Linked DNA regions of Puniceibacterium sp. IMCC21224. The protein of the gene in region 1 binds, or shares a complex with, the protein of each later gene. Links are inferred from orthologs where the notes say so. Each region holds a gene or a part of one and is shown on either strand. Other genes may lie near its edges.

Region 1 (14,869 bases):
CTCGGACCGCCTGTTCGGGATGATGCGGAAAGGTGCGCAACAGCACAAACACCATGACGGCCACCAGCACAAAGATGATACCAAAGAATGTCCGCACCTGGCTGTCACGGAATATCGCCCGTTGGTTGCCGTTAACCATCTGCACGTAGCGCACAAATGGCAGCGCCGCGAGCAGCATAAAGACCGAGGCGACATATTCCGCAGAGCCTGAAAACTTACCAAACGAGGCATCGTAGTTGGAAAAACCGCCTGTCGAAACCGTGGTCAGCGCATGCACAGACGCGTCGAATGCGTTCATCCCCGTCACGATATAGGCCAGCGCACAAACCAGCGTCAGCGTCACATAGATGGTCGAAATGCTCGACGCGATCTGCGTCGCCCGCGGCAGGATTTTTCCCATGGTCTCGAACGCTTCGGACCGGAACACCTGCATCCCGCCGACCCGCAGCGCGGGCAGGAACACCATCGCTACGACGATCACGCCAATGCCGCCCAGCCATTGCAACAGCCCGCGCCACAGCAGAATGCCTTTGGGCAGTTCCTCGAGCCCGGTAAAGACGGTCGATCCGGTTGTGGTCAGCCCCGACATCGCTTCGAACAACGCATCGACAAACCGCGCCTCGGTCGCCCCCAGTACAAAGGGCAATGCACCAAAGATCGGCAGCGCCACCCAGACCCCCGTGGTCAGTAAAAAAGTCTGCTGGATCGACAGCCGGTCGGGCACCGAGTTAGCACAGGCCATCGCCACCAGCGCGCCGCTCATCACGGTGATGATCGCGCTCTGGGCAAAGACCGGCCAGGCGCCGCGCCCTTCGGCGATATCCACAAGCATCGGCAACAGCATGGTCAGACCCAGAATGGCCACCAGCAGGCTGATCACATAAGCAACGGGGCGCAGGTCGAACATGGGCGCAGCGTTGGCCTGCGCCCGTGTCAGTGTCAAGCCATCCCGCCCTGCCGGACCGCGCGACCCGACAGATGTTGTCGCGCGGTCAGAATCGGCCCCGCCACCCCGCCGACGTCAGCCGACGTGGAACAATGTCGAAAACAATTTCGGATCCAGGGATTCGTCAGCGAACAGCGCACCTTCGGTCAACACCGACACCGCGTCGTGACTGTGCAGACTTTCCTGATGCGAGGCGAGTACACGGAAATCCCCGATCCGCCGGTCTTTTTGCACCTGCTCTGCAAAGAGCCGCGCGGCATCCTCGACAAAGATCGGATTCGCGGCGTTCAGCTCGGCAAAAGCCTGTTCGTCCTCGCGTTTGACCATCACCTGCGTCTCGGTTGGGACAGCGTTGCGGCACATCTCGATCAGATCTTCGAACCACAGGCATTTTCCGTCCAGCACCTCGACCGAAATCCGCGCGACCGAGCGTTGCGAATGCGGTGTTGCCAGCTGCCCGCGTGTGCGCCGGGCGTGTTCTGCAAGCTCTAACGAACAGGGGCAGGTCGAGCTGTAGACATAGTCCAGGTGCATGATCTCGCGGCGGACACCCGCCGTCTCGACCAGCTCAAGCGCAATGTCGTAATACTGATATCCTGACAGGCCCGAGCGCAGGCTTTCAACCCGCACCGGGAAAGACAGCCGCATGTTGATCCGCGCATCAAAACTCTCGAGATCCTTTTTGTAATCGTCGAGAGCCGCCTCAATCACGCCAAAGCTGAACGTCTTTTCTGCGTGTTTGTAGAACGATCGCATGATCCGGGACATGTTGATGCCCTTTTTACCCGCATCCAGACTGACGGTGCCGGTCACGCTGGTTTCCAAGGTCAATGCGCCACTGTCACGGGTGCGGTATTGCAGCGGCAACCGAAAGTTCGAGATGCCAACATGCTGGATCGCGCGGTCCGCCCCCCGGATCAGCGTGGCCGAACCGTTTTGCAGATCCGGCAGTGTCGCCTTGTAAGCACCCGTTACGGCAAAGCTCTGGGGGTAATCCCGCGACAGTACCGGGTATTCATCCGCCGGGGCATCCGGGGCCAGCCGTGCCAGCACCGGGTCCAGCGCCTCGATCTCGGAATCGGGTACCTTGCCGGCCCAGAGCCGCAACAGCGCGAGCGCCTTTGCAGCCTCTTCCCGGCTTGGCACGCGATCAATCTCTGGCGTGTGAATGTTCATCAGGTGGCCCCTTTGCGTCATCGCAGACAGCTTACATAGGTCTTTGCGTAAAGGAATTCCAATTCTAAGCAGCATTTCGCGACAAAGGTATCGGCGAGATCCCGGTTTCAGCCGGAACCGCGCCGAAAACCATCACGCCTGCGCCAGCGCCTGAAGAATGTCGGCCACCAGATCGTCTGGATCCTCGATCCCGACTGACAACCGCACCAAACCGTCCGAAATCCCCAGCGACGCGCGCTGCTCAGGGCTTAGACGCTGATGTGTTGTGGTCGCCGGATGGGTCACGATGGATTTTGTATCGCCCAGATTGTTCGAGATCAGCACAATCTCAAGCGCGTTGAGGAACCGGAACGCTGCCTCTTTGCCACCCGAAAGGTCGAGTGACACCATCGTTCCGCCCTTGCCAATCTGGCGTAGCATCAGCCCGTGTTGCGGATGCTCGGGCAGACCGGGATAAATCACCTGGTGCAGTTTGTCATGGCCGCTGACTGCCTCGGCGATAGCCAGTGCCGTGGATGTCTGCGCCCGCACCCGTAAGTCAATCGTCTCAAGTCCCTTGAGCATGACCCAGGCCGTAAACGGGCTCATCGAGCCGCCGGTATGCTTCATATAGGGTTCGACCGTCTTGCGGATAAACTCTTGCGTGCCCAGAATCACACCACCAAGGGTGCGGCCCTGGCCGTCGATATGTTTGGTCGCGGAATAGACCACCACATCGGCGCCTTGCTCGATCGCCTTGGAATAGACCGGGGTGGAAAAGACGTTATCGACCACCACGGTCGCGCCGACCGTATGCGCCAGCGCGGACACCCCGGCGATGTCGACCAGTTCCAGCGTCGGGTTGGACATGGATTCAAAGAACACCGCCTTGGTGTCCGGGCGCAGCGCCGCCGTCCATTGGTCCAGATCCGCACCGTCAACAAAGGTAACTTCGACGCCAAAGCGCGGCAGGATCGTCTCAAGGATGTACAGGCAAGAGCCGAACAATGCCCGGGCCGACACGACATGATCGCCAGCCTTCAACATCGACACCAGCGCGCCATTGACAGCGGCCATGCCGCTCGCTGTGGCAAAGCCGTCTTCGGCCCCTTCCAGCAGTGCAATCCGTTCCTCGAACATGCGCACGGTCGGATTACCGTAACGGGCATAGATATATTCGTCCGGCCCGGATTGGATGAACCGCGCCTCGGCCTGCTCGGCGCTGTCATAGGCAAACCCCTGAGTCAGGAAGATCGCCTCGCTCAGCTCTCCCCACTGGCTGCGTTTGGTGCCGCCATGCACGAGCTGTGTCCGTTTTTTCATCTCTTACGCTCCCGGGCCTCATGGGCCACAAAAAAACCCCCGTCGCGGCCAAGCGAAAGGGGGTCCCCTCGTCGTCTGACCTCTTTAGCGGTATGTTTTACGTGGCCCGCAATCCGGTAACAAATCGCCACAGCATGTGGTCTACGACCCGTTGCATCACAGGTCAAGACCGTCACGCAGCTGTAACCCCCGCTTCACGCTAGCTTCGTATGGATGAACTACTGAAAGGCAACAAGATGTAGTGGGGCTTGAACATGTACTTCTTTGACACTTCAGCCAGCCGGAATGCTCTGTCCGGGGCTTTGCGACTCGAGATGTGGCGCGACACCCTCGAAACCGCGATCACGAGCGCGATGCCCGACGGGACCCTCGAAGAGGAATTCACCGAAGCATTGCTGTTCGTGTTGTCGATCCGTCTCAACCGTCTGACCGGTGGAGCACCCGACATGACCTTTTCCGCTCGGTGCCATAATTCGTCCAAGACGGCGCGATTGCTGTCGACGCGGATGATCTGGGCAGCGATGGGTGCGGGCATTGACCTCTATTGCGCCTCTTTTCGCGGCGAGGCGCTACATTGTGAGACCGCCTGGTACAACCACACACATCGCATCGCCTGAGCCCGCTGTTTTGACGCGCCACCCGTCAGAACGGCACGTCATCCGCCGCACAGATAAATCGTGCCACGACCTTTTTGGCACCGGACTTTTCAAAATCAATCTCGAGCTTGTCGCCCTCGATCCCGATGATCGCGCCATAGCCGAATTTCTGGTGAAACACCCGCTCACCCATCACATAAGACGACACTGCGTTCAGGTCGATCACCGTGCCGTGGCTGACCTTTGGCTGGTTCACCGACCGTTCGGATGCCCGCGCCTGTAGCCGTTTCCATCCCGGAGAATTGTAAACATTCGCCTCGGCGACACGGCTTTCGATGCCGCTGGACACACCACCCATACCTGCCGCGCCATAGCCACCACCATACAGTCCCGGCGGCGTCAGCACATCGACATGATCCTCGGGCAATTCATCAATGAACCGTGACGGCAACGCCGACTGCCATTGACCGAACACGCGGCGGTTGGCGGCAAAGGAAATCGTGCAGAGCTCTTCGGCGCGGGTGATGCCGACATAGGCCAGCCGCCGTTCCTCCTCGAGCCCCTTGACGCCGCTTTCGTCCATGGACCGTTGCGAGGGGAACAACCCATCCTCCCAACCCGGCAGGAACAGCATCGGGAATTCCAGCCCCTTGGCACCGTGTAGTGTCATGATCGACACCTTGGCGCCACCATCGTCGCTTTCGTTGTCCATGATCAGGCTGACATGTTCCAGAAACCCTTGCAGGTTCTCGAAATTATCCAGCGCCTTGATCAGTTCCTTGAGGTTTTCCAGCCGCCCCGGCCCTTCGGGCGTTTTATCGTTCTGCCACATCGTCGTGTAGCCGCTTTCGTCCAGGATGACCTCGGCCAGTTCCATATGGCTGATCTCGGGCGGGCCGTATTCATAACGTACCGCCCCGAAGTCGTCGTCGATCACACTGTCGGGGTCGGCGCCAACCTCACGGACCGGCCCACGAATCTTACTACTCCAGCGCGCCAACCCGTCGACCAGTTCGCGCAGTGCGGCACCGCCCTTGCCCTTGATAAGCCCCTGATCGACGGTCAAACGCGCGCCTTCCAGCAGGGAGACGCCGCTTGATCGCGCCGCCAGCTGAATGGTCTGCTGCGCCTTGTCACCCAAGCCGCGTTTGGGTGTATTCACGATCCGCTCGAACGCCAGATCGTCGTCAGGGCTGATCACCAGCCGGAAATACGCCATGGCATCGCGGATCTCCATCCGCTCGTAGAATCGCGGGCCGCCAATCACCCGATATGGCAGTCCGATGGTCAGGAACCGATCCTCGAACGCGCGCATCTGATGTGACGCCCGCACCAGAATCGCCATCTCATCCAGCGAAAATGCCCGCAGGCCACGGCTGCCCTTTTGCCCGGCCTCGATTTCCTCACCGATCCAGCGCGCCTCTTCCTCTCCGTCCCAATGGCCGATCAGGCGAACTTTTTCGCCGTTCTGCGCCTCGGTCCACAGCTCCTTGCCCAAGCGTCCCTGATTGCCGGCGATCACACCGCTGGCGGCGGCCAGAATATGCGGGGTCGAGCGGTAATTCTGCTCAAGCCGCACAACATGGGCGCCAGGGAAATCCTTTTCGAACCGCAGGATGTTGCCGACCTCAGCCCCGCGCCAGCCATAGATCGACTGATCATCATCCCCAACGCAGCAAATGTTGCGATGCGATGCCGCCAGCAGCCGCAGCCACATATACTGCGCGACGTTGGTATCCTGATACTCATCGACAAGGATGTAGCGGAACCAGCGTTGATACTGCTCCAACACATCGCCATGGGTTTGAAAAATCGTCACCACATGCAGAAGCAGATCGCCGAAATCGACGGCGTTCAGCTCCTTGAGCCGCGCCTGGTACAGCGCATACAGCCGTGGCCCTTTGTTGTTGAACGCTCCGGCGTCGGCGGCAGGCACTTTGTCCGGGGTCAGCGCGCGGTTCTTCCACTGGTCGATAATGCCCGCCAGCATCCGCGCGGGCCAGCGCTTGTCGTCGATCTTTTCGGCCGCGATCAATTGCTTCATCAGTCGGATCTGGTCGTCGGTGTCCAGAATGGTAAAGTTCGACTTTAACCCGACCAGTTCGGCATGCCGCCGCAACAGCTTGACGCAGATCGAATGGAAGGTGCCGAGCCAAGGCATCCCCTCAACCGTCTCACCCAACATGCGGCCCACGCGATTCTTCATCTCGCGCGCGGCCTTGTTGGTAAAGGTCACAGCAAGAATCTCGTTTGGGCGGGCGCGCCCGGTGTTCAGAAGATGCACGATTCGCGCGGTCAGCGCCTTGGTTTTGCCGGTGCCTGCCCCCGCCAGCATCAGCACCGGGCCATCCATCGTCTCGACCGCTTCGCGCTGCGCCGGGTTCAATTCGTCCAGATAGGGCGCAGGTCGCGCGGCCATCGCGCGCGCGGACAGCGATGCACCTTCAAAGGCGTCCATTTCATCGAAACTGCTCATCCTGCCAGAGTAGCCGCGATATCCCCCGAGATAAAGAGATGTTCGGGCATTGTTCCGTAACAATATCTGTTGCCCGCCGACCGGATCATTGGGTTGAGCCGTGCGGACTGCCTAATAGAATGCAGTTGCGGCATTGCCCCTCTTGCAGCCGCCGCGACAAAACGCCATTCATGCGGCATGGATGCCAATAGTCGCTTTCCCGCCATCTCGGACCTGCGTGCCCAGGCGCGTCGCCGGATCCCGCGTTTCGTCTGGGACTACCTCGATAGTGGCACCGGCACCGAAGCAACCCTGAACCGCAACCGGCAGGCGCTCGATCAGGTGCGGTTCGTGCCATCAATCCTGCACGGCGAGATCGCGCCAGACCTCACCACACCGTTACTGGGCGAGGAATATCCGCTGCCGTTCGGCGTAGCCCCGCTGGGGATGTCCGGTCTGATCTGGCCCGATGCCGAACGCCTCTTGGCGCAGGCCGCCACGAACGCGCGGCTGCCATATACGCTGTCAACTGTCGCGGCACAGACGCCCGAAACCGTCGGCCCGCTGACCGGTGGCAAGGGCTGGTTTCAACTCTATCCGCCCCGCGACACCGAGATTCGCAAGGACATGCTAAAGCGTGCGCGTGATTCTGGTTTCTCGACCCTTGTTCTGACCGTCGATGTCCCGGTTGCATCGCGCCGCGAGCGGCAATTGCGATCGGGCCTGACGCAGCCGCCCCGACTGACGCCGCGCCTACTGGCGCAGGTTGCGCTGCGGCCCGCCTGGGCGCTTGGCACCGCGCGGATCGGCATGCCGCATATGCGCACGCTCGATACTTACAGCAGCGATACCGGCGCGCGTGATTCTACGGCCCATGTCGGTTATCTTCTGCGCACCTCGCCGGATTGGGATTACCTGGACTGGCTGCGCGAACACTGGGATGGCCCGCTGATCGTCAAGGGCGTGCTGGACCCGAACGACGCGCCGCGCCTGCAGGCTGCGGGGGTCGATGCGATCTGGGTCAGCAACCATTCGGGACGACAGTTCGACGCCGCCCCCGCCAGCATCGAGGCGTTGCCACTGATCCGGGCGCAGACCACGCTGCCGCTGATCTTTGACAGCGGTGTGACTGGCGGCCTCGACATCCTGCGCGCGATCGCGCTGGGGGCCGATTTTGTCATGCTGGGTCGTCCATTCCACTATGCGCTGGGTGCGCTTGGGCGCGACGGGCCTGCGCATCTGATCGATATCCTACAACGCGATCTTGTTGCCAATCTTGGCCAGCTTGGCGTTGCCAAGCCCGCTGACCTGCGCGGACAGGCCGTCACCAATTGATACAATCGCCGCAAAACAAGGCATCCGCCCCCAGACGACGAACCTACGCGTTGCCCCGAGTTGTAGCCCGGATAATTCTTACGTACCCTTAATGGCATCCTCAGTCCCAGGAAGATCCCCATGCCCGATTTCAAGAAAATCCTCATCGCCAACCGTGGTGAAATCGCCATTCGCATCATGCGTGCTGCCAATGAAATGGGCAAAAAGACGGTCGCCGTCTTTGCGGAAGAGGACAAGCTGGGCCTGCACCGGTTCAAGGCCGACGAAGCCTACCGCATCGGCAAAGGGCTGGGCCCCGTCGCCGCCTATCTGAGCATCCCCGAAATCATCCGAGTGGCCAAGGAATGCGGCGCCGACGCAATCCACCCCGGCTATGGACTGCTGTCCGAGAACCCGGAATTTGTCGATGCCTGCGACGCGGCCGGCATCACCTTTATTGGCCCCAAGGCCAAGACCATGCGCCAGTTGGGCGACAAGGCCAGCGCCCGCCGGGTTGCGATCGAGGCAGGCGTGCCGGTCATTCCCGCCACCGAAGTGCTGGGTGACGACATGGAGCTGATCAAGAAACAGGCAGCCGAGGTCGGCTATCCGCTGATGCTCAAGGCGTCCTGGGGCGGCGGCGGGCGCGGAATGCGCCCGATCATGGCCGAGAAGGAGCTTGAGGAGAAGGTCAAGGAAGGCCGTCGCGAAGCCGCTGCTGCCTTTGGCAACGACGAAGGCTATCTTGAGAAAATGATCATGCGCGCCCGCCACGTCGAGGTGCAGATCCTTGGCGACAGCCACGGTAACATTTACCACCTGTTCGAACGCGACTGTTCGGTTCAGCGCCGCAACCAAAAGGTCGTGGAACGCGCCCCTGCACCCTATCTTTCCGAGGCACAGCGCGAAGAAATCTGCGAGTTGGGTCGCAAGATCTGCGCCCATGTTAACTATGAATGCGCGGGCACGGTCGAATTCCTGATGGATATGGATTCGGGCAAGTTCTTCTTTATCGAAGTTAACCCCCGGGTGCAGGTCGAACACACGGTGACAGAGGAAGTGACCGGCATCGACATCGTGCAGGCGCAGATCATGATCGCCGAGGGCAAGTCGTTGGCCGAAGCCACCGGCAAGGCCAGCCAGTATGACATCCGCCTGACCGGCCACGCGCTGCAAACCCGGATCACCACCGAAGATCCGCAGAACAACTTTATCCCCGATTATGGCCGCATTTCGGCCTATCGCTCGGCCACGGGGATGGGCATCCGACTTGATGGCGGCACCGCCTATGCCGGCGGCGTGATCACCCGCTACTACGATTCGCTGCTGGTCAAGATCACCGCATCAGCACAGACCCCGCAAAAGGCCATCGCCCGGATGGACCGCGCCCTGCGCGAATTCCGTATCCGCGGCGTCAGCACGAACATCGCCTTTGTCGAAAACCTGCTGAAACATCCGACATTTCTGAATAACCAGTACCACACCAAATTCATCGACGAGACGCCCGAGCTTTTCCATTTCAAAAAGCGCCGTGATCGCGGCACCAAGGTGCTGACCTATATCGCCGACATAACCGTGAACGGTCACCCCGAGGTTGAGGGCCGCGCCCGTCCGCACCCCGATCTCAAACCCGCCAAGGCACCGATCTTGCGCACCGAAACACCCACCCCAGGCACCCGTAACTTGCTGGACGAAAAGGGACCGCAGGGCGTGGCCGACTGGATGGCGGCGCAGAAACAGCTTCTGATCACCGACACCACCATGCGTGACGGGCACCAGTCGCTACTGGCGACGCGGATGCGGTCAATCGACATGATTCAGGCCGCACCGGCCTATGCTGCCAACCTGCCGCAACTCTTCTCGGTCGAATGCTGGGGCGGTGCGACCTTTGATGTGGCCTACCGGTTCCTGCAGGAATGCCCATGGCAGCGCCTGCGCGATATCCGCGAAAAGATGCCCAACATCATGACGCAGATGCTGCTGCGTGGGTCGAACGGCGTTGGCTATACCAACTATCCCGACAACGTGGTGCAGGCCTTTGTCCAGCGCGCTGCGCTGTCCGGGGTCGATGTGTTCCGCGTGTTTGATTCGCTCAACTGGGTTGAAAACATGCGCGTCTCGATGGACGCTGTGCTTGAGTCGGGCAAGGTGCTCGAAGGGTCGATCTGCTATACCGGCGATATCCTCGACCCGGCCCGCGCCAAATATTCGCTGAAATACTATGTCGAGATGGGCAAGGAACTAAAGGCCGCCGGATCGCATATCCTGGGGCTCAAGGACATGGCGGGGCTGCTCAAACCTTCGGCCGCCGGGCCTTTGGTCAAGGCGCTGAAGGAAGAAGTCGGCCTGCCGATCCATTTCCACACACATGACACCTCTGGCGCCGCCATCGCGTCGATCATGGCTGCCGCTGCTGCCGGTGTCGATGCGGTGGATGCGGCGATGGACGCGCTGTCGGGCAACACCTCTCAGCCGACTTTCGGGTCTGTGGTCGAGGCACTCAAGAACACAGACCGCGACACCGGGCTGGATATGTCGGTGATCCGCGAAATGTCCAACTATTGGGAGGCGGTGCGCGGCCAGTATGCCGCCTTTGAATCCTCGCTTCAGGCTCCCGCTTCTGAGGTGTACCTGCACGAAATGCCGGGTGGGCAGTTCACCAACCTCAAGGCGCAGGCGCGCTCGCTGGGGCTCGAGGAGCGTTGGCACGAGGTTGCGCAGACCTACGCTGACGTGAACCAGATGTTCGGCGATATCGTCAAGGTGACGCCTTCGTCCAAGGTGGTCGGTGACATGGCGCTGATGATGGTTTCTCAGGGTCTGACCCGCGCCGACGTGGAAAATCCCGCCACAGACGTCAGCTTTCCCGATTCGGTGATCGACATGATGCGCGGCAACCTCGGCCAGCCTCCGGGTGGCTTTCCCGATACAATTGTTAAAAAAGTGCTGAAAGCCGAAAAGCCCAACACCGAACGTCCCGGCAAACACGTGCCTGCCGCTGATCTGGAAAGCACGCGCGCAGAGGTTAGCAAAGAGATGGACGGCAAAGAGGTCGATGACGAGGATCTGATGGGTTACATGATGTATCCCAAGGTCTTCCTCGACTATATGGGCCGTCACAAAACCTACGGCCCGGTGCGGGTTCTGCCAACGCGGACGTTCTTTTACGGCATGGAACCGGGTGAAGAGATCACCGCCGAGATCGACCCCGGCAAGACGCTGGAAATTCGCCTGATCACCGTTGGCGAAACCCATGAGGATGGCGAGGCGCGGGTGTTCTTTGAACTCAACGGCCAGCCCCGCGCTGTGCGTGTCCCCAACCGCAAGGCCAAGGCCACGTCCATCGCACGTCCCAAAGCCGAGGTTGGCAACCCCAATCACATCGGCGCCCCCATGCCCGGCGTGGTCGCCACCGTATCGGCACAGGTCGGCAAAAAAGTCACAGAAGGCGACCTGCTGCTGACCATCGAAGCCATGAAAATGGAGACCGGTCTGCACGCCGAGCGCGACGCCGTGATCAAGGCGGTGCATGTCCAGGCCGGCGGCCAGATCGACGCCAAAGATCTGCTGATTGAGCTGGAATAACTGAAAAATACGACTTTCGGCCCGCGCCAAAGCATATCAGCGCAGGCCGAAAGTCACGCTTCTCAAAGTTTGAAAGCCGGGCGCCTCTCAAGTTTCATTCAGTACCGAGATCGGTTCAGAATCACATTCGCTTCGCCGCGCAGTTCATTGAATTTGAATAAACCTCTTTACGATTTGGTCAAAGCTTGCTAGCCAAAGTCCAAAGACTTAGTAAGTAAACTCTTATAATGAGGTCAGGCATGAAGCTCTTCAAAATCGCTGCTGTCGCAGCAACTGTAGCACTATCGAGCATCGCGTTTTCCGCGCATGCGGCGACCATCGGGTCGCTTACGGGTATTGGCTTTACCGAAGCCTCCTCCCTCCCGATCACACCAGGTTCGACAATCCAATTCTCGAGCAGCCTGTTCGAAGGATCGTCCGGAGGTGAATACGCAGGGTTTGATCTGGTGTCCGTGGGCAATCTTGTGCTGAGCACTGGCGCTGTCAATAATGGACAAACCTTTTCGGCGGTTTCCGGATCGCACAACATCACATTTACAATTTCCGACACAGCGATCGCGTCGGTAACAGCAAATCCTGGTTTTGCTTCGAGCTGGAACCTTGCCGGTCTGTTGACAGTATGGTCGCCGACTTTGACGCTGCTGGCCGAAACAGCAAGCTTTTCGTTCACCGGGAACGACGTAAATGCACCCGGGTTCTCTTTCTCGATCCAAACACCGCCCGAGGGCTTCGCCTCACCGGTTCCGCTTCCTGCAGGAGCGTTCCTGCTGTTCGGGGCACTGGTTGGACTCGGAGCATTTCGCCGCAAGGCATGATGCACTGTTCGAACACAGCTGATATACCAATATGACGAAACCCCGGATCTCTGATCCGGGGTTTTTACGTTTTGTCCGCTATTCCTCCATCCAACGCTAGGCGGCGGAAGGGCTGGTTCAGCGTTCTCGCCAAAGAACTCTTTTGGTTCGTCAAAAACTGGGATTTTTTTACTTGCAGACGCGCGCGGTACTGGATACACCGCCCCGACATCCATTGGTACGCGGGCGTAGCTCAGGGGTAGAGCATAACCTTGCCAAGGTTAGGGTCGGGCGTTCGAATCGCCTCGCCCGCTCCAATGGCGTTGATAACGACTGAAGCGCGGGCGTAGCTCAGGGGTAGAGCATAACCTTGCCAAGGTTAGGGTCGGGCGTTCGAATCGCCTCGCCCGCTCCAGTCGATACGCAAAGTCTACGCATCCAAGGCCGCCCTTTCGGGCGGCCTTTGCTTTTGAGAGCGTTGCGTCGCCAAGGCTTGCCCGTCGCGGCAATTTTCGATAGGAACGAACGTGGAACATATGCCCCTGCGCCACTCCAAGGTTGCGCCGGACGCGCACAACGGATTTTATCTGCGAAAAGAGGGCCGGCAAAATGCTGACATCCGTTGAACTTTGCGCCGGCGCCGGCGGTCAGGCCCTTGGGCTGGAGCAGGCCGGATTCGCCCACGCCGCCCTTGTCGAGATTGACAAACATTGCTGCAACACGCTGCGCCACAATCGACCACAGTGGAATGTCCTCGAAGAAGATATGCGTCACTTCAAGGAGCGTGCCGCCGACTACAAAGGCATGGATTTGTTGGCTGGTGGCTTGCCTTGCCCCCCCTTCTCGGTCGCGGGCAAACAACTGGGCGAACAGGACGAACGCAATCTGTTTAATGATGCCATCGACATCGTGGATGCGGCCCGGCCCCGCGCCGTGATGATCGAAAACGTGCGCGGATTTCTGGATGCCGTGTTCCACGACTATCGCGAGCGGTTGAAGACTCAGCTGGACAAGTTGGGGTACAGGACCGACTGGCGGCTTTTGAATGCCTCGGATTTTGGCGTGCCGCAGCTTCGACCCCGCGTGGTGATCGTGGCTGTCCAAAGGCAGCGCGCGGACTTTTTTGACTGGCCCGAACCGAATCCACATAACCCGTCCACCGTTGGTGAAACCCTGCGCGACCTGATGGCCGCCGGTGGCTGGCCTGGCGCGGACGACTGGGCAACCAAAGCCGACGAAATTGCCCCAACCATTGTTGGCGGCTCAAAAAAGCATGGCGGCCCCGACCTTGGCCCAACCCGTGCCCGTGCCGCCTGGGCCACTCTCGGCGTTGAGGGGCGAACCATTGCGCCCGAGGCACCCGATGCCTTTCATACCGGGATGCCGCGCCTGACGGTGCCAATGGTGGCCCGGATACAGGGCTTTCCCGACGACTGGCACTTTACCGGGGCCAAAACCAACGCGTACAAGCAGGTGGGAAATGCGTTTCCGCCCCCTGTGGCGCAGGCGGTGTCCGGCCAGATCGCCAAGGCGCTGCGCAAGCGGGTGCTGCGCACAGTCAACGCATAGCCGTCTCAGACGGCTTTACACGCGACAGTTTGTTGAGAAACAACAGAGGCTCAGGACGATGAGCATTTGAAAAAAACCATTCCAGAGAGCGCCGTTGTCGCAGGACATAGTGACCACACTGCCCTGACCGCCATCGCGAAGGAGATATCAAAGCGCGCGGGCGGCGACGACGCCTTGGTCACCCAGTTCTCTGTCATGCTGCGCCAATGTGTTGATGACGTGATCATGACGCCCAAAACCGGGCGGCGCTCGTACGACGAGCTGGAAAAGACCGAAAAGACCTATATCGGCACGCGGGTCGAGATTGAGTTGCGCGCGATGCTGCGCCTGCCCAAGGGCAAGCTGGATACCGTCATTCTGGGACAGGATGTCGATATCAAGAACACAATGGGCAACAATTGGATGATCCCAACCGAAGCAGTTGACCACCCCTGCATTCTAGTCGCCGCCGACGAGGAGCGGGCGATTTGCTACCTCGGCCTGTTTGTGGCGCGCCTAGAATATCTGACCCACGGCCAGAACAAAGATGCCAAAAAAAGCGTCTCAGCGCAGGGGTTCTCCAACATCCTGTGGCTGCTGCGCGATCATCCCTACCCTGCGAATTTCTGGCGTACGATGCCAACAGACGTGATTGAACGGATATTTTCGGGCAAATCCGGCAATCAACGCATGGCCAATCTGTTCCGCGAAGTACAGAGGACACCAATCACCCGCGACGTTGTCGAGGCGGTGGCCCAACAACAGGACTTCATGCGGCGCATACGTTCGGACAACAGCAAGGGGACGCGCGATCGTTTGGCCCGCGACGGCATCCTGCTATTGTCCGGTCACTACGACGCGCCACTGATCGCGGCATTAGGTTTGCCGTACTGCACCCAAAGCGAATTTGTGTCCTGCACGCCCGGCTCACGCGATGAGATCGACCTTGCAGCACGTGCGGGTATCCAGATCCCTGATCGGGGCAGCGATTTGTTTGACCGCCGCTGACGGGTCCCCAGAACTGCCTCGAACAGGGCACTGACATAGTCAGGGAATGGTATTCTTCCGCTGGGGGCACGCGCCCTTCGCCCCTCGACGTCGGTCCGGGAGTTTCGGCCTGACTGATCGGAAAACCTCCTAGACAAAGCAGGAC
Region 2 (14,771 bases), 300 kb from region 1 along the record:
CCGGGATGTTCAGGATCTCGCGAGTGCCTTCGATGGCCGCCTTGAGTTTGGCCTTGCCAACACCTGCGCGATGCGACCGGCCCAGAGGGGCGTCAGCCAGCTTGCTCAGCTCGAATGCAGGGGGTTTGGCGCAAGGGCCAGACGAGAATCGCGGGTTGGCTGGCCGCGTGTCAGGTTTACGCGCGTCGCCGCGCGATGCCGGTTGTGTAATAGCCATTGGTGCTATCCTTCCAGATAAGCGCCCTTCGTTGGGGAAGGGTGTCCCGCCGCCGGGATTATCCAAACCGCATACAACAAGCAAGCCCTGTTGACTCTGTTCCCGCAGTTTCATGCGGCGTAATGCGACACAAAACGGGACGTGGATCAGCCGCCCACCGCATTGGCGCTTTCGCCACAGGCGAGTCCGTCTGCCCTTTCGGCAGTTTCACCCAGAAAGACAAAGCGATCCGGCATCCGGGCGAAAGCTATTCAGCCAAAGCCTCGGCCACGGCAATATCTGCCATTCTCAACACAGCTTCGCGGGAGGAAGCGACCGCAATAAACCGACCGTTGTGGCAGAACTTCGCGCCCGCGACACCGCTGGCGTTTTCAAGCGCCGCGTCGGTCAGCCCCGCCCAGGCCGCGGGGAGGTCGGCGCGGTTGTCGAACGTATCGTCACCCACGCGAATCGTCGTCAGGGTCCAATCGCTGCCGCGCGGGTGAATGACGAACAGGAGGTGATCTGCCCCGGTCTTTTCAACGGCGGCGCGGAACGGCATGCCCATCGGCAGGTCCAGCACACGGCCCTCGCCTGCGGCCTCGATGGCGTTCATCACCATGGCTTCGGCGCGGAACTTGGCGGCTTTGCGGTTTATCTGAGCTTCGACAAGCGCGCGCGCCACCGGCAATGCCGCCATAAAGGCACGATCGTCTGCGTCCGCTTCGCGATCATCAAACACGGTTTTCAGGCTTTCGAGCAACACCGGCAACGTCATGCCAGAAAACAGCGGCCCCGCCTCGGATGTGTTGACTGCGCCATTATCGACGAGGTCAATCGGCAGCACAAAACCGCGATCAAACGAGGCGTGAATCGCCTCGATGTCTTGCTCAGGTACATCCATCGCACGCAGATAATCGCGGCCATACTGCGCCCAGATCAACCCAAAAGAGCTGTAAGGTTGCCCATCTTCGCGCAGCGGATTGGGGCGCTGGTGGTGATCGAAAATCTGTGCCCCGGCATCAAAATCCCCACCAACATCATAAATGATCCGGCCATTGTCCGGAGTGATCCACGTCTTGTCCCGGCTGCGGATCAAGGCGGCCCCGGGAAACAGCCGAGACAGAATAACAGAGGACAATAGCTCATCGGCATGAAAGCCGCCGGAATGGGTCACAAGGTGGGTGATCGTCATCAGATACAGGCTCCAGTCGGGCTTAAATTGATTTGGGCGACCCAATTGGCCGCCCTTTGGGTTGTTCTGAGGGTGATTCTGTGTGGACCGGTCACAAACCAAATCGTGCGCCGCAACGCAAATTGATCCACAACGTGTAGAATAGACATCCGCCTTGCGGGATCTTCACCCCGTTTCCGAGATGGCTTTGCCCCGATCTACAGCGACTAATGCGTCCAGACGCTCTTGCGATTGACAGCAAAATTTTCCGCATAGCCGCGCTGACGGATATTCGGTTTGCGCTTGTTCGGGTCAGACACGTCGACATTGATGCCATGCTCGCGGGCGTATTCCAGCGCCGCTTCTTTCGTGTCGAACCGCAACCGCACTTGTGCCTGGGTGTCGTTTGACGACGTCCAGCCCATCAGTGGATCAACCTCGCGCGCGGAGTCGGGTGCATAGTCCAGAACCCAGTGCCGGGTTTTGCCCTGCCCCGAGGACATGGCCGTTCTGGCAGGCTGATAAATACGCGCGCGCATGGCATCCACTCCTTGATCTGTCCTCTTATCGGCATTTATTGCCCGCTCGGCAAGAGCCGCAAAATGTCATATGCCGTGGAACGGTGGTCGGTTGATCCGTCAACTTACCCCGGCTCCTGCCAGTGGTTGTCAGCAGCCCCCCTTGAAGGCGAACAAAAGAAGATCAATCTTAGGGCATAGCCCAAGGAGAACCGTCATGGCCTTTGCCCATTCCGACAAGACCGCGCCGGTTCTGCACGCCCCGGCACCCCCGACCCGCGAAAAGCTCGAAGGGGGGATCGCCTTTCGCATGGCCACCGAATTTGAGCCTGCAGGTGATCAGCCGAACGCGATCCGTGACCTGGCGGCGGGTGTGCGTGCGGGCGAACGCGATCAGGTTCTGCTGGGCGCGACCGGCACCGGCAAGACATTCACCATGGCCAAGATCATCGAGGAGACCCAGCGCCCCGCCATTATCCTTGCCCCCAACAAGACGCTCGCCGCGCAATTATACGGTGAATTCAAGGGGTTCTTTCCCGACAACGCGGTCGAATATTTCGTCAGCTTCTATGACTACTACCAGCCCGAAGCCTATGTCGCGCGGTCCGATACCTTTATCGAAAAGGAATCCCAGATCAACGAACAGATCGACCGGATGCGCCATTCGGCCACCCGGGCGCTGCTCGAACGTGACGATGTGATCATCGTCGCCTCGGTGTCCTGCATCTATGGCATCGGCTCGGTCGAAACCTACGGCGCCATGACCCAAGACCTGATTGTTGGCTCGGAATACGACCAACGCAAAGTGATGGCGGATCTGATCGCGCAGCAATACCGGCGCAACGACGCGTCCTTTCAGCGCGGGTCGTTCCGGGTGCGTGGCGATTCGCTGGAAATCTTTCCCGCCCACCTCGAAGATCGCGCCTGGAAGCTGTCATTCTTTGGCGAAGAACTGGAAGCGATCACCGAATTTGACCCTTTGACCGGCGAAAAAACTGGCCGCTTTGACCGCATCCGCGTCTATGCCAACTCGCACTATGTCACGCCGAAACCGACGATGACTCAGGCGATCATCAGCATAAAGAAAGAGCTGCGAGAGCGCCTCAACCAGCTGGTGAACGACGGCAAACTATTAGAGGCGCAGCGGCTGGAACAGCGTTGTAATTTTGATCTGGAAATGCTTGAGGCCACCGGCGTTTGCAACGGCATCGAAAACTATTCCCGTTACCTGACTGGTCGCGCACCGGGTGAGCCGCCCCCCACCCTGTTCGAATTTATCCCCGACAATGCCATTGTTTTCGCGGATGAATCCCACGTTTCGGTCCCGCAGATCGGCGGCATGTACAAGGGCGACTACCGGCGCAAATTCACATTGGCCGAGCATGGCTTTCGCCTGCCGTCCTGCATGGACAACCGCCCGCTGAAGTTCGAGGAATGGGACGCCATGCGCCCGCAATCGGTGTTTGTCTCGGCCACGCCGGCCAAGTGGGAAATGGAGCAGACTGGCGGCGTGTTTACCGAACAGGTCATCCGCCCCACCGGTCTGGTCGATCCGCAGATCGAAATCCGACCGGTCGAGATGCAGGTCGACGATCTGCTGGACGAGGTACGTAAAGTTGCCGCTGACGGTTACCGCACCCTCTGCACCACGCTGACCAAACGCATGGCCGAGGATCTGACCGAATACATGCACGAACAGGGCATCCGCGTACGCTATATGCACTCAGATATCGACACGATCGAGCGGATCGAGATCCTGCGTGACTTGCGTCTGGGCGCGTTCGACGTGTTGATTGGTATCAACCTGCTGCGCGAGGGCCTTGATATTCCCGAATGTGGTCTGGTCGCGATTCTGGATGCCGACAAAGAGGGCTTTTTGCGCTCGGAAACCTCGTTGATCCAGACCATCGGTCGCGCCGCGCGCAATGCCGAAGGCCGGGTGATTATGTATGCCGACCGCATCACCGGCTCGATGGAACGGGCCATCGGCGAAACCGATCGCCGCCGTGCCAGACAGGTTGCCTACAATCTGGAACACGGCATCACCCCGACGACGATCAAAAAGAATGTCGATGACATCTTGCAAGGGCTCTACAAAGGTGATGCCGACATGAACCGGGTGACAGCCAAGATCGACAAGGCCCACGGCGGCAACCTTAAGACTGTGCTTGAGGGGCTGCGCACCGACATGCGCAAAGCCGCCGAGAATCTGGAGTTCGAAGAGGCCGCCCGCCTGCGTGACGAGGTCAAGCGGCTGGAGGCGGTGGATCTCGCGATTTCGGACGATCCGATGGCGCGGCAATACGCGGTTGAAAAGGCGTCGGAAGAGGCGATCAAGGGACGAGGCCGCTCAACCGCCGGCCGGGGCGGCATGCGCGGAGGCAAGCCGCGACGGGGGCGCTGACAGAAAGGCGTCACCATACGGACGGCGGACAACGTCCCGATTTCCGCCCCCAAACAGCAGAACACTTGGCAATTGTTGTGCCATCACTATCTTGGTGACATGCGACTCGCCTTTCTCTTTCCGCTACTGCTGCTTGCAGCCTGCGCAACACCGGTCGAGCGTTGCGTGAATCAGGCCAGCGCGACCTACCGCGCCGCCTTTGCGGAGTTGCAGCAGGCCGAGGCGACGCTGGCGCGAGGATACGCCCTGCGCCGGGTTCAGGTTTCAGTGCCATATTTCGGAAGATGCCGTGACTCGGACGGCGAACTTTATCCCTGTTTCCGGGAACGGTACCAAACCGTGACACGGCGCGAAAATGTCGATCTGGAACAAGTACGGCGCCGCGCGCAGGATCTGCGCAATCAGTTGCCCGGCTTGCAACGGTCCGCCGATGCCGGTGCGACGCAATGCCGGGCAGTCTATGCCGAAGCCGAAACTACTCCCTGACCCGCCTTCTGGACTGATCGCGAGCGACCGTCCACACAATCAAGCGTGACTGATGCCGCCTGTCCGCCAAACACATCCCCTCAGAGATCCGCGGAGTCCCGGACGGGTCACTATTCCAGCTTGCCCGGACCGTGGCGCAGGATCACCGGCACGATGAGGTCTTCTTCGTCCTCCAAATGCCGTTCGAGCAGCGTGCCAAAAGACAGCAATTCTTGCCGGAATGTTCCCAATTCGCCTTTGCCTTGTAGCACTGCATTGGCGGATTCAGTGAACCGGTTCAGCAACCCGTCCATCGCGTGATGATCGGCATCAAGAATGTCGAACCCTTTGCCCAGCTTGGGTTCCATCCGGCCCAATACCGGAAAATAATGCGCGTCTTCGATCTGGTGATGGCCGTGCAATTGGCTGACCATCATGCCGCCGAATCGCGACAAGCGCGAGGCTTGCTCGCGCCCGGGCATCTTTTTGTCCATCGCCGCCTCGACATCCTGCTGCATCACAGTGCGCAACTGGCGAAACATCATATGCCGTTCGAGCCAGAATTGCACCAGACCGGCAAAATGACGATGCCGTTCCCATCCGTCACGCGGAAACTCGGCCAGCAGGGCACGCAGCCCCTCTGGCATTTGCTGACGGGTCCCCAGGCTCAGATCATCCATGCGCCGCACCTCCGCCCCGCCACATGGCACAAGCGGAGGCAAAGTCAATCACCGCACAACGTGAACCGTACAAGGGGCATGCCGAACCACATATGTCGTGGTGGATCCGACAAAAATGTCCTCAAAGCCAGGCCGGTGTGCCGACATGACAATCAGATCCGCAGCCTTGGTTTTGGCATGTTCGACAATCGTGCGACCAGGATGACCTTCGATCAGCAGCGTTTCAGCCGGACCGTGATCCTTGGCCAGTTGTTCCAGTTCAGCCCTCATCGCGCCATGCGACTGGGCCATGATATCCACTGCGACGTAGGCGGTCACGTAGACCGGGATCGGTTCGACCACATGGATGAGGGTAATCACCCCTCCCTCGGACAGAAGGCTCCGGGCGACGTCAAGCTCGGCTGAGGAGCGAGCTTCGTCGCCAATCGCGACGGGTACAAGGATGTTGCGGTACATGAGCGGTACTCCTTTGTCTCATGGCGATATCTTGGGACGTATTGCCTCTGCGCGCCTTGATCCTGATCAGAAAACGGCGGCCACATCGTACATCACTGGCTCGAAACTGCGGCATAGTGCATGAATCCGCCGATTGCGTTCGCGCATTTCGGTGCTGCGCAACATAGCCTGAAAATCCTCGCGGCGGGCCCATTGCGAATAATTGGCGATTCTGGTCTGGGCATCGTTCACATGCAGACCCGCAGACAGAAACCCCGTCTGCTTTGAGATAAAGCTGTCATAGGCGTCTGTCAGTTCGTCCAGCAAATCCTGGCAGGTGCCAGGGGTCATTTCGAACGTTGTCAAAACCGTCTGGATATCGGTGGGACAGGTGATTTGTGGCATGGTATCCTCCATTGTCGACCCATATTGCCATCAATCCATCAGGTTGCCTAATGCTCAGACGTTTGGTTCGCCCTGCAGGCCCAAAAGCTTGCGAAATCCGGTCCAGTATCCCGGCAGGCGCGGCGGTTCGGCCATGCCGCGCAGTGCCGCATCCGCCCAACGTGGCATTTCGTCCCGCGCAAACCCCCTGCCCCAGTCCAGATAGGCCTGAGCATCGTCGGGGCGCAGACGGCAGGCGCTGCCAACCAAGCCGACAAGCGTTTCCGGCGCGGAATACCATTCATCCTGAATTCCGGTGACACGGGTCTGCATCAGCGGTCCGATCAGACGCATCAGCCGCTTGTCAGAAAATTGCAGCAGCATCCGGCCCATTTCCGCGCGGCTGTAATGGATCAGCGGCGGGAAGGTGTCAAAAAACACCGCGCTGCCGTCGACAATCGCAAAATTGCGGATCGAGGGGTGAAAACCGATTCGCGTGCCGATCTGGTCAGCGTTGTTCCAGAAACTGGCGATAACTTCACCTGCGGCCTGCATCATGGCCAGCGTCTGCGGCAAGTCCGCGCGCTGCATCTGCGGTCGCATCATGCTGTCAGCTGGCAGCGCCTCTTGAACGATCACGGGAATACGCGCGCCGTCGATGTCGAGCAGCGTGAATTCGGTTTGCGGCATCGGCACCCCGGTCCGCAGCAACGCCGCCACATAGTCGTCATGACACACCGCCAGCCGGTCCAGTGCCGCCGCATCGCGCAAGCCGCGGTACACCTTGATCACCTTGTCCTGATATGGCCCCGTCGCAGGCCGGAACGGCGCACAGAAATACCCGAGTTTCGAGATTGTCTGGCCCCGCGTCTCGCTGTCGGAACGGATCAGGGCGCGCAGCGCGTCGAGGTCATGCATCGGGCTCTCCTTGGCAGTTGCGCCCTGTTTAACGGGTCGCCAGCAGCTCCGCCACCTCTGCAGTGAGCGCATCCACCTCATCGCGCGCCGGCGACTTACCAATTTCAGCAGCACCCATCCCTTTGCCCAGCGCCTCGGCATAGATCACCCGGTTGGCGAATTGCGTCGCAGCGATGCGCGCGGTCAGCTTGGCCGCAGCCTGCGCCACATCTGCCGACAACCGCGTACCCGAGCGCGCCCGGTTGATCACCACCAGCGCCTCTTTGTCCTCGCGGCGCGTCAGATCCAGGACCCCCTCGGTCGCCCAAAGATCCACGTGGCTCATCGAGACAGGAACAATCACCAGATCCGCCGCGCGCAGGGCCGGGCGCAGATCGCTGTCCGCCTTGGGCGGCGTATCAACGATCACCACATCGAAATTGTCGGTCAGCTTGCGGATCTCATAGGTGATCCCCCACGCGGATGAAGTGGCAAACTCCATCCCCTCCACCAGCGATTCGTCGGTATCGAGGCGGGTCATAAACCAGCGCCCCAACGACCCCTGCGGGTCCGTGTCGATCAGCGCAACACTCTTGCCCGCGCGACGAAAGCCGATGGCCAGATTGGCGGCCATCGTCGTCTTGCCTGACCCGCCTTTTTGCTGCGCGACCGTGATGACATAGCCTGTCATGGCCAAAATTCCCTGATTCGCCCCTGTATTCACCTCCTGTGTCGCACGTGCGGCATGGGATTGACCACAATTCATGACTGTTAGCCCATTGAACCAACCGGCTTTAGCGCGGGCACCCTGTTTTCGCGGTGGGATATGCGGCACTTTCAAGGGCTACCGGCTAAGGGCGTACCGCGCTATTATTGCGCATGACATCGCCGATCCGCCACACCGATGATGAGGCACGACAGCTTGCCCAATCATTGATCTCCGACGCCCGATTTGGTGCGCTGGCGACCCGCGACCCTGCGACCAGCGCGCCGATGGTCAGTCGTATCGGGGTCGTGCCGGGGCCAGACGGCCTGCCGCTTAGCCTAGTGTCGGACCTGTCACAGCATAGCCGCGCGCTCAAATCTGACCCGGTATGCGCACTCATGCTCGGCGAACCGGGTGAGACCGGCGATCCGCTGACCTGGCCGCGCCTAAGCCTGCAAGGCACGGCGCGTTTTATCCGGCATGGCACGCCAGATCACGCAACGCTAGCCGCCCACTACCTGACCCATCAACCCAAGGCGAAACTCTATATCGGATTTGCCGATTTTTCCCTGCTCCGGTTCGACATCTCGGCCGCCTTCCTGAATGGCGGCTTTGGCAAGGCGTTTGAGCTGACACCACAGGACCTGCTTCCATAGAAAAAGGGCCGCCCTGCTCCCCAAGGACAGCCCAAATGACCTTCACACCGCGATGCGCCGGTCAAACAGTACGCGTTAATCCATGCGCGCGGTTACGTTCACATCACCCCGCATCGGCGCCGAAAACGTCAGATGGATCTGATCCTGGTTTGGCCCCAGCCTGATCTCGGTATGAGGATTGTCAAAAGCGCTAACATTCGCCTCGTTGCGCAACCGGCCACGCAACACCACCGCGTCCACGTCCTTGGACAACCCGTTGAACGGCAGCTTGTTGGCGAACGACACAGGCCAGACCGCCGCATGGGTGTTCTGCGAATGCGAAACCACCGCAGGGTTGGCGACCGCGTATTCGATGTTGTTGAAGGTGTTGTTGCTGAACGATACCTTCTTCATCTTGGTCAGGTCCAACTCGGCAAAACTGGTATCGACCCGCTCGACTTTGTTCATCGTCGTGCCAACACAGCGGAACGTGTTCCCCGATACGTTAAACCCGTTCAGAAAATGGCCAGTGCCATAGGGTTTGACCACGATGAACGAAAACCACGGCGCCACGTTCGACGACAGAAACACATTGTCGGTGATGGTAAGGCCGGCAAAGCCGAACCCACTGACGTAATCCGGTTCCGGTTCACGTTCGTTAGTCCATTCGATATGGCAATTGTCGACGTAATTTCCGGTGATTGTGGCGTTGGTCGCCTTCAGACACAACAGAATACCGGCGCTGCGGATACCGCTTGATGCAGGATCACCCTGAAAGACATGATTGCCCTGCACCACCGACTGCGCACCACTCAGCACCACAAAGTGCCGGAACTGCGAGGCACGGCAATTGCGGACCTTGACGTCATTTGCGTTGGCATTGATCGCTACAGACTTGCGGTTCTGCGTCAACACCCCGCCTTCGGCGCTAATGAACTGACAATTGTCGATCAGCATGCCCTGACACCCCTCACCGGGTGACGTGATGCCCCGATGCCCCGGCCGGTTAAAGGTGCAGCCCGAAAACTGCATAATCGTCCCCAAAGGCGACAACAGCACCCCGCTGGCTAGCTCAGCACACTGGAATTCGATGTCATCAAGCGCAAATTGATCGAGCCTGTCGAACCCGCTGAAATCCAGCAGATACCGGAACCGGGTAAAGGTATAGTTCTGCGTGCCCTGCGCGTCCGATAGCGGTTGCGACAGCGTGACCTCCTGCGCGGCGATATTCTTGGACCGGACATAGATCTCACGGCCGACGCCTGCCCCCTCGACCAACGATCCGACCCGCACGTTGGCCACATTGGTTACGCCTGTCAGCCGTGTCGAATTGCTCGCAGAATAGCTTGCCTGACTGGTCACCACGATCGGATCCCAGGTGCCGCTGGTTTCGGCACGCAACTGGCCGTTACGGATCACACGTCGCTGGGCATAGCTGTCGCGGTTCGGCACCGCCGCCTGGACGTCCAACTGCTCGGTCAGTGACACCCGCCGCCCGCCCAGATCCAGACTCTCGTGATCGGCGTTGTTCAGCAGCGACTGGATTGCCTTTTTTAACGCCATCTCCTCGTCGCCACCAAAAGCGTCAATGTACGCCGGCAGGTCAAAATTCCGGGTCAGCGACAGGATCGCATCCACCGGCATCGTCACCGACCCTTCGAACGCGACCCGATTGTCCAGGGTCACCGACTGCCCAAGGTAAAAGGTACCTTTCGAAACAAATATCTCGCGCCCGTCAGCGTCGGCATCCGCCGCTTCAAAGGCGGCACTATCGTCGGTCGTGCCATTGCCCACCGCACCATAGTCGCGAACATCGACGGTGTTGATCAGGTCGCGCAAAAAGACGTCGGTGATATCTTCGATGACAATATCGTCGATCCGAACAACGCCGCCCGTTGGTCCGGTCAGATCCAGTCCAAAATGACCATAGGTTGGCTGCATACCCCAAACCATGTCCACACCGCCACGATTGCCGGTGCCAATGATGGCGCTGACTTCGACCACTTCGCCGTAGCCAGTCAGCGCCGTGGACGGCCCGACCTCGGTCAGCCCCGCGACATGACCGCCGCCCGAGGTCCCGGCCCAGCCCGCAATCCGCACGGCCGGCAAATTCCCCGAGATCACTTTGACGCGCGCCGTCACCCGCAGATAGCAACCCGGCAGAATCGCGGTTTGACCCATATAGCGGAGCTTCTGCACAGCGTCGGTCTTTTGCAGTTCAAGACAACCGGCAAAATCCTGATCTGCCGGGACATACGCCGCCGTCGCGAGGCTGGCATAGGTGTTCGACCCCGGCACGCCGTCCCCGCGCGACCAGACGCTCAGTCCTTCGCCAAACGTCGTTGGCATAAACACCACGCCCTCGGTAATCGCCTTGTTCATTGCTGTCCCTTTCCTCACGCAACAGGGGGTGCCCCCGCTTTGGAAAAAGACCTAGTGCCGCCGGGTTAACGCCGTCCGACACCACCGTAACGGTCGGTGTTGCATCTTCGCCGCGATACCGCGCCCGGCCAGATAAGAACGCGCAGGCCGGATCAAACCCCGAAAGTTGGCGTAGCGCTCAGGCAGAGACTTCAGGCTGTTGCAGTATCTGCACACCACCAATGCGCCATTCCCCGTCCTGCATCACCATTTGGTAGTCCAAAACATGGGTCATGCCCTGCCCGTCACGCACGATCACCTGCTGCCACATATTGCCCTCAATCTGGCGCAGCGAACCAAAGCGGACGTCGTCGGGCCGCCAGACCATCGGATACCCTTGTTGAACCATCTTGCCAAAATTACCAGCCGATCCAAACAACCCCTGAATTGTCGGGCTGGCATAACCAAAAGCTCTGTCCAGATCATCCGCCAGAAAGGCATCTATCTGCGAACGGATCGTACCTTGAATCTCGGCATTGTCCGAAGTCTGGGCCAAGGCTGCTCCGCTGAACAGGGCCGCCATTATCAAACCAATCATGAAACCACGCATCACTCTCTCCACATCAAAGAATGTAGAATAAGGTAATGCGACCGCGCCTTTGGTCAAAGCGCAGCCTGTCCGAACCTAGTTTAGCGCATTTTCGATCAACGCGATGCTGTCCTTGATGCCGTAAAGCGCCACAAACCCGCCAAAGCGCGGACCTTGGCTCGCTCCCAAAAGCACCTCGTAAAGCGCCTTGAACCAGTCACGAAGCGGTTCGAACCCATGTTCTTTCCCAACGGCAAAGACGATGGATTGCAGTGCCTCGTCCTCGACCGGGCCATCGTAAGCGCGCAGCCGCTCGACCAGATCGCGCATCGCTGCCGCTTCTTTTTCGTCAGGCGCACGGAACACTTTGGCTGGCTTCACAAAATCCTGATAATAGCGCACGGCAAAGCCTGCGGCCTGATCCAGATCAGCATGAGTCTGGGGGCTTGCGTCAGGCGCATAGCGGCGGATAAAGCCCCAAAGCGTCTCTTTGTCCTCGGCCCCGGACACCGACGCGAGGTTCAGCAACATCGCAAACGGCACCACCATCTTCGATTCAGGTACTTTGCCGCCGTGGATATGCCACACCGGATTGTTGACCCGCGCCGCCGCATCCTGCGTCACATAGGCCCGCAACTGTTGATGGTATTCATCAACCGCCTTTGGGATCACATCAAAATGCATCCGCTTGGCCGTCTTGGGCTTGAGATACATAAAATAGGACAGGCTCTCGGTGCTCGCATAGGTCAGCCATTCGTCGATCGACAGCCCGTTGCCCTTGGATTTGCTGATCTTCTGCCCCTGATCGTCAAGGAACAGCTCATAGGTGAAATGCTCTGGCGCCTTGACGCCCAGCGTCCGGCAGATCCCGTCATAGATCGGCGTATTAGTGCTGTGATCCTTGCCGTACATCTCGAAATCGACGCCCAGCGCGGCCCAGCGGGCGCCGAAATCCGGCTTCCACTGCAGCTTGACCTTGCCTCCAGTGAGCGGAAGCGTCCATTCACGCCCGTCCTGATCGTCGAACGTAATCTCGCCCTTGGCGGCATCGACGTTCTTGATTGGCACATACAGCACGCGCCCCGTCTCGGGATGGATCGGCAGAAAGATCGAATAAGTTTGCTGACGCTCATCACGCAACGATTTCAGCATGATCGCCATCAGTTCGTCATACCGCTCGGCGCAGCGCAGCAGAATTTCATCGAACTGGCCGCTGGCATAAAATTCCGTCGCTGAAATGAACTCGTATTCGAACCCAAAAGTGTCCAGAAACCGCCGCAACATCGCATTGTTATGCGCGCCAAAGCTGTCATGTGTCCCAAACGGGTCCGGCACAGATGTCAGCGGCTTTTGCAGATGCTCGTCCAACTGCCGCGGGTCTGGAACATTTTCTGGGACCTTGCGCATCCCGTCCATATCGTCTGAAAAGCAAATCAACCGCGTCGGGATGTCCGAAATCAGCTGAAACGCCTGGCGGATCATCGTCGTACGCGCTACCTCGCCAAACGTGCCGATATGGGGCAGACCCGACGGGCCGTATCCGGTCTCGAACAGCACATATCCCTTTTCGGGTGGTGCCTTCTCGTACCGTTTCAGCACCCGGCGTGCCTCTTCAAAGGGCCAGGCCTTCGAGGTCATAGCGGCATCGCGCAATTCGGACATTCCGGGTACTCCTTTTTCGCGCAGCATTGCGCGGACGTTGTGCGACCGCTACCTATTGTGGCGACGCGGCAGGGTCAATATTCTCTGCGGCAGCGAAATCAGATGCATCAGCCATAGAAAGGCACGCCCTTGCCCGATCAGTTCGAACACCCGATGAGCCCGCAGGACTGCCTCGTTGCGCTGATGATCGCCGTCTCGGCCTCAGACGAAGAGATGCGCACAGTCGAATTGATCGTCATCCAGTCTGTCGTCGACCATCTGCCGATTTTCGTCGGCTATGACGGGGACCGCATGAGCATCATGGCGCAGATGGTGTTCGACCTGCTCGAACAAGAAGACGGGCTTGACGCGCTCTTTGGCCTGATCCGCGACAATCTACCCGAACGGCTGTTTGAAACCGCCTATGCGCTGGCCTGCGATGTGGCGGCTGCCGATGGCATGCTGGACGACAGCGAATTGCGCCTGCTCGAGGAAATCCGTTACGAGCTGGACCTCGACCGCCTGCATGCTGCCGCTATCGAGCGCAGCGCCCGCGTTCGCCATCTGCGCGCCTGATACCATCCTTCCCGCGCCGATCAGGTCGGGTTTCCCCTACTGACAAAGACCCTTGTGCTATGCTATTTAGAGATCAGGCAATTTTCGCCTGAACGATTTTTACGCTTTTTTTCGGAGACAATTATGAACCGTTTCACATATACAATTGCGGCTGCCCTGTTGCTCTGCCTGTTGCCCATTCTCGGTGCCGTATAGTTTGGCGCACTTGGCCGAGCGGACGCCGATAAGGGGGCGCGCTAAGCTCGGCACCTCAGCCATGGTAGAGCGTTCCCCAACGCTCAATCAGTCCCTGCTGCAATGTTTTGGCCCGGCTGTTCCACGCCGAAGCACCTTCGGGCCGTTCCCGCTGTGCGCGGGTCAGCGTGTCGCGACGAGGCATGTCTGCCGCAAAAATGGCGAAAGCCAATTCCGTCCCATCAGGTAGATCAACGAACCCGGCCAATCCACTGACAAAATTCAACGTCCCGGTTTTGGCCTGTACCTTGAGCGGGTGGTCCGAGACCACCTTGCGGTTGGCGTCGCGCAGCGCAAACGACTTGAGCAAAGGCTTAAGGTCCAGTCGTTTGCGAACATCTATCAGCGCGGCCATCATGTCCGAGGCCGCAACACGGCTGTCATCGCCCAGCCCGGAATGATCCACCAGCGCCACATGCTGCAAACCCATCGTGTCGTGCGCCCAATCATTCATCGCCTGCGCTGACTCTCGCAGCGACGCGACACTGCCCAGGCGTTTCAACGTGGTCGCCATACCGACCATTTCCGCGGTCAGGTTGGTTGACCATTTCAGCATATCCCGCAAGATGATCCGCAGCGGCGCGCTGTCAAGCTGCGCCACGACGTCCCCGTCCGGCCGGGTCGCGGTCTTTTTCGGCGCGCCCAGCTTGATGCCATGCGATCCAGCAAAGGTTTGAAACACCTGCCCCGCATAAAGTTCAGGCTGACGCACTGGCAACCATCGTGCGCCACCCTTGCCCAACGCGCCCTTGGCGACTGTCCAATCGTCGCGCCCACCAAAATCCTTGTAGGTATAGAGTGGCGCCTTGCGCTCAACGATCTGCATGCGCGCCATGGTCACGTCAGGCCGATAGGTCGCAGATCTTGCATCCATGC

What was found.
Region 2: the proteins of IMCC21224_RS07350 (region 1) and uvrB are in contact, whole or in part, in a crystal structure (PDB 7EGT), measured with the Thermus thermophilus proteins. The link is inferred for Puniceibacterium sp. IMCC21224 from one-to-one orthologs. Residues at the interface, in WP_096412145.1 of Thermus thermophilus: His654, Arg656, Phe657, Gln666, Asp668, Glu669, Lys680, Arg681, Leu682, Ser683, Lys685, Tyr686, Ala687; in WP_096411307.1 of Thermus thermophilus: Glu23, Leu25, Arg26, Asp27, Gly28, Glu29, Arg30, Phe31, Arg55, Glu326, Asp327, Phe328, Glu379, Ser382, Gln383, His398, Gly400, Arg401.

What each region holds. Positions count from the first base shown.
Region 1 is NZ_LDPY01000001.1:1,588,601-1,603,469, reverse strand. What follows is about bases 3,782-6,871. They hold IMCC21224_RS07350 (ATP-dependent helicase), read right to left. Parts: upstream 6,497-6,871; coding sequence 4,067-6,496; downstream 3,782-4,066. Other genes in these bases: IMCC21224_RS07345 (alpha-hydroxy acid oxidase), read left to right, coding at 6,674-6,871; IMCC21224_RS07355 (hypothetical protein), read left to right, coding at 3,782-4,041. In the rest of the region: IMCC21224_RS07370 (TrkH family potassium uptake protein), read right to left, coding at 1-907; GTP cyclohydrolase FolE2, read right to left, coding at 1,022-2,122; metZ (O-succinylhomoserine sulfhydrylase), read right to left, coding at 2,255-3,424; more of IMCC21224_RS07355, read left to right, coding at 3,679-3,781; more of IMCC21224_RS07345, read left to right, coding at 6,872-7,810; IMCC21224_RS07340 (pyruvate carboxylase), read left to right, coding at 7,931-11,374; IMCC21224_RS07335 (VPLPA-CTERM sorting domain-containing protein), read left to right, coding at 11,614-12,189; IMCC21224_RS07320 (DNA cytosine methyltransferase), read left to right, coding at 12,778-13,737; IMCC21224_RS07315 (NaeI family type II restriction endonuclease), read left to right, coding at 13,804-14,724. UniProt on the Escherichia coli protein: A helicase with DNA-dependent ATPase activity. Unwinds DNA duplexes with 3'-5' polarity. Translocates on single-stranded DNA with 3'-5' polarity. Initiates unwinding more efficiently from a nicked substrate than double-stranded DNA.
Region 2 is NZ_LDPY01000001.1:1,285,032-1,299,802, reverse strand. The notes cover bases 1,707-4,698. They hold uvrB (excinuclease ABC subunit UvrB), read left to right. Parts: upstream 1,707-2,105; coding sequence 2,106-4,292; downstream 4,293-4,698. Other genes in these bases: IMCC21224_RS05960 (excinuclease ABC subunit B), read left to right, coding at 4,392-4,698; IMCC21224_RS05970 (ETC complex I subunit), read right to left, coding at 1,707-1,909. In the rest of the region: IMCC21224_RS05980 (phosphoserine transaminase), read right to left, coding at 1-217; IMCC21224_RS05975 (MYG1 family protein), read right to left, coding at 465-1,391; more of IMCC21224_RS05970, read right to left, coding at 1,598-1,706; more of IMCC21224_RS05960, read left to right, coding at 4,699-4,778; IMCC21224_RS05955 (hemerythrin domain-containing protein), read right to left, coding at 4,889-5,437; IMCC21224_RS05950 (universal stress protein), read right to left, coding at 5,486-5,893; IMCC21224_RS05945 (antibiotic biosynthesis monooxygenase), read right to left, coding at 5,960-6,277; IMCC21224_RS05940 (DUF6206 family protein), read right to left, coding at 6,332-7,174; ParA family partition ATPase, read right to left, coding at 7,203-7,844; IMCC21224_RS05930 (HugZ family protein), read left to right, coding at 8,033-8,515; IMCC21224_RS05925 (glycosyl hydrolase family 28-related protein), read right to left, coding at 8,591-10,876; IMCC21224_RS05920 (DUF4864 domain-containing protein), read right to left, coding at 11,055-11,522; IMCC21224_RS05915 (lysine--tRNA ligase), read right to left, coding at 11,541-13,106; IMCC21224_RS05910 (tellurite resistance TerB family protein), read left to right, coding at 13,260-13,661; dacB (D-alanyl-D-alanine carboxypeptidase/D-alanyl-D-alanine-endopeptidase), read right to left, coding at 13,912-14,771. UniProt on the Escherichia coli protein: The UvrABC repair system catalyzes the recognition and processing of DNA lesions. A damage recognition complex composed of 2 UvrA and 2 UvrB subunits scans DNA for abnormalities.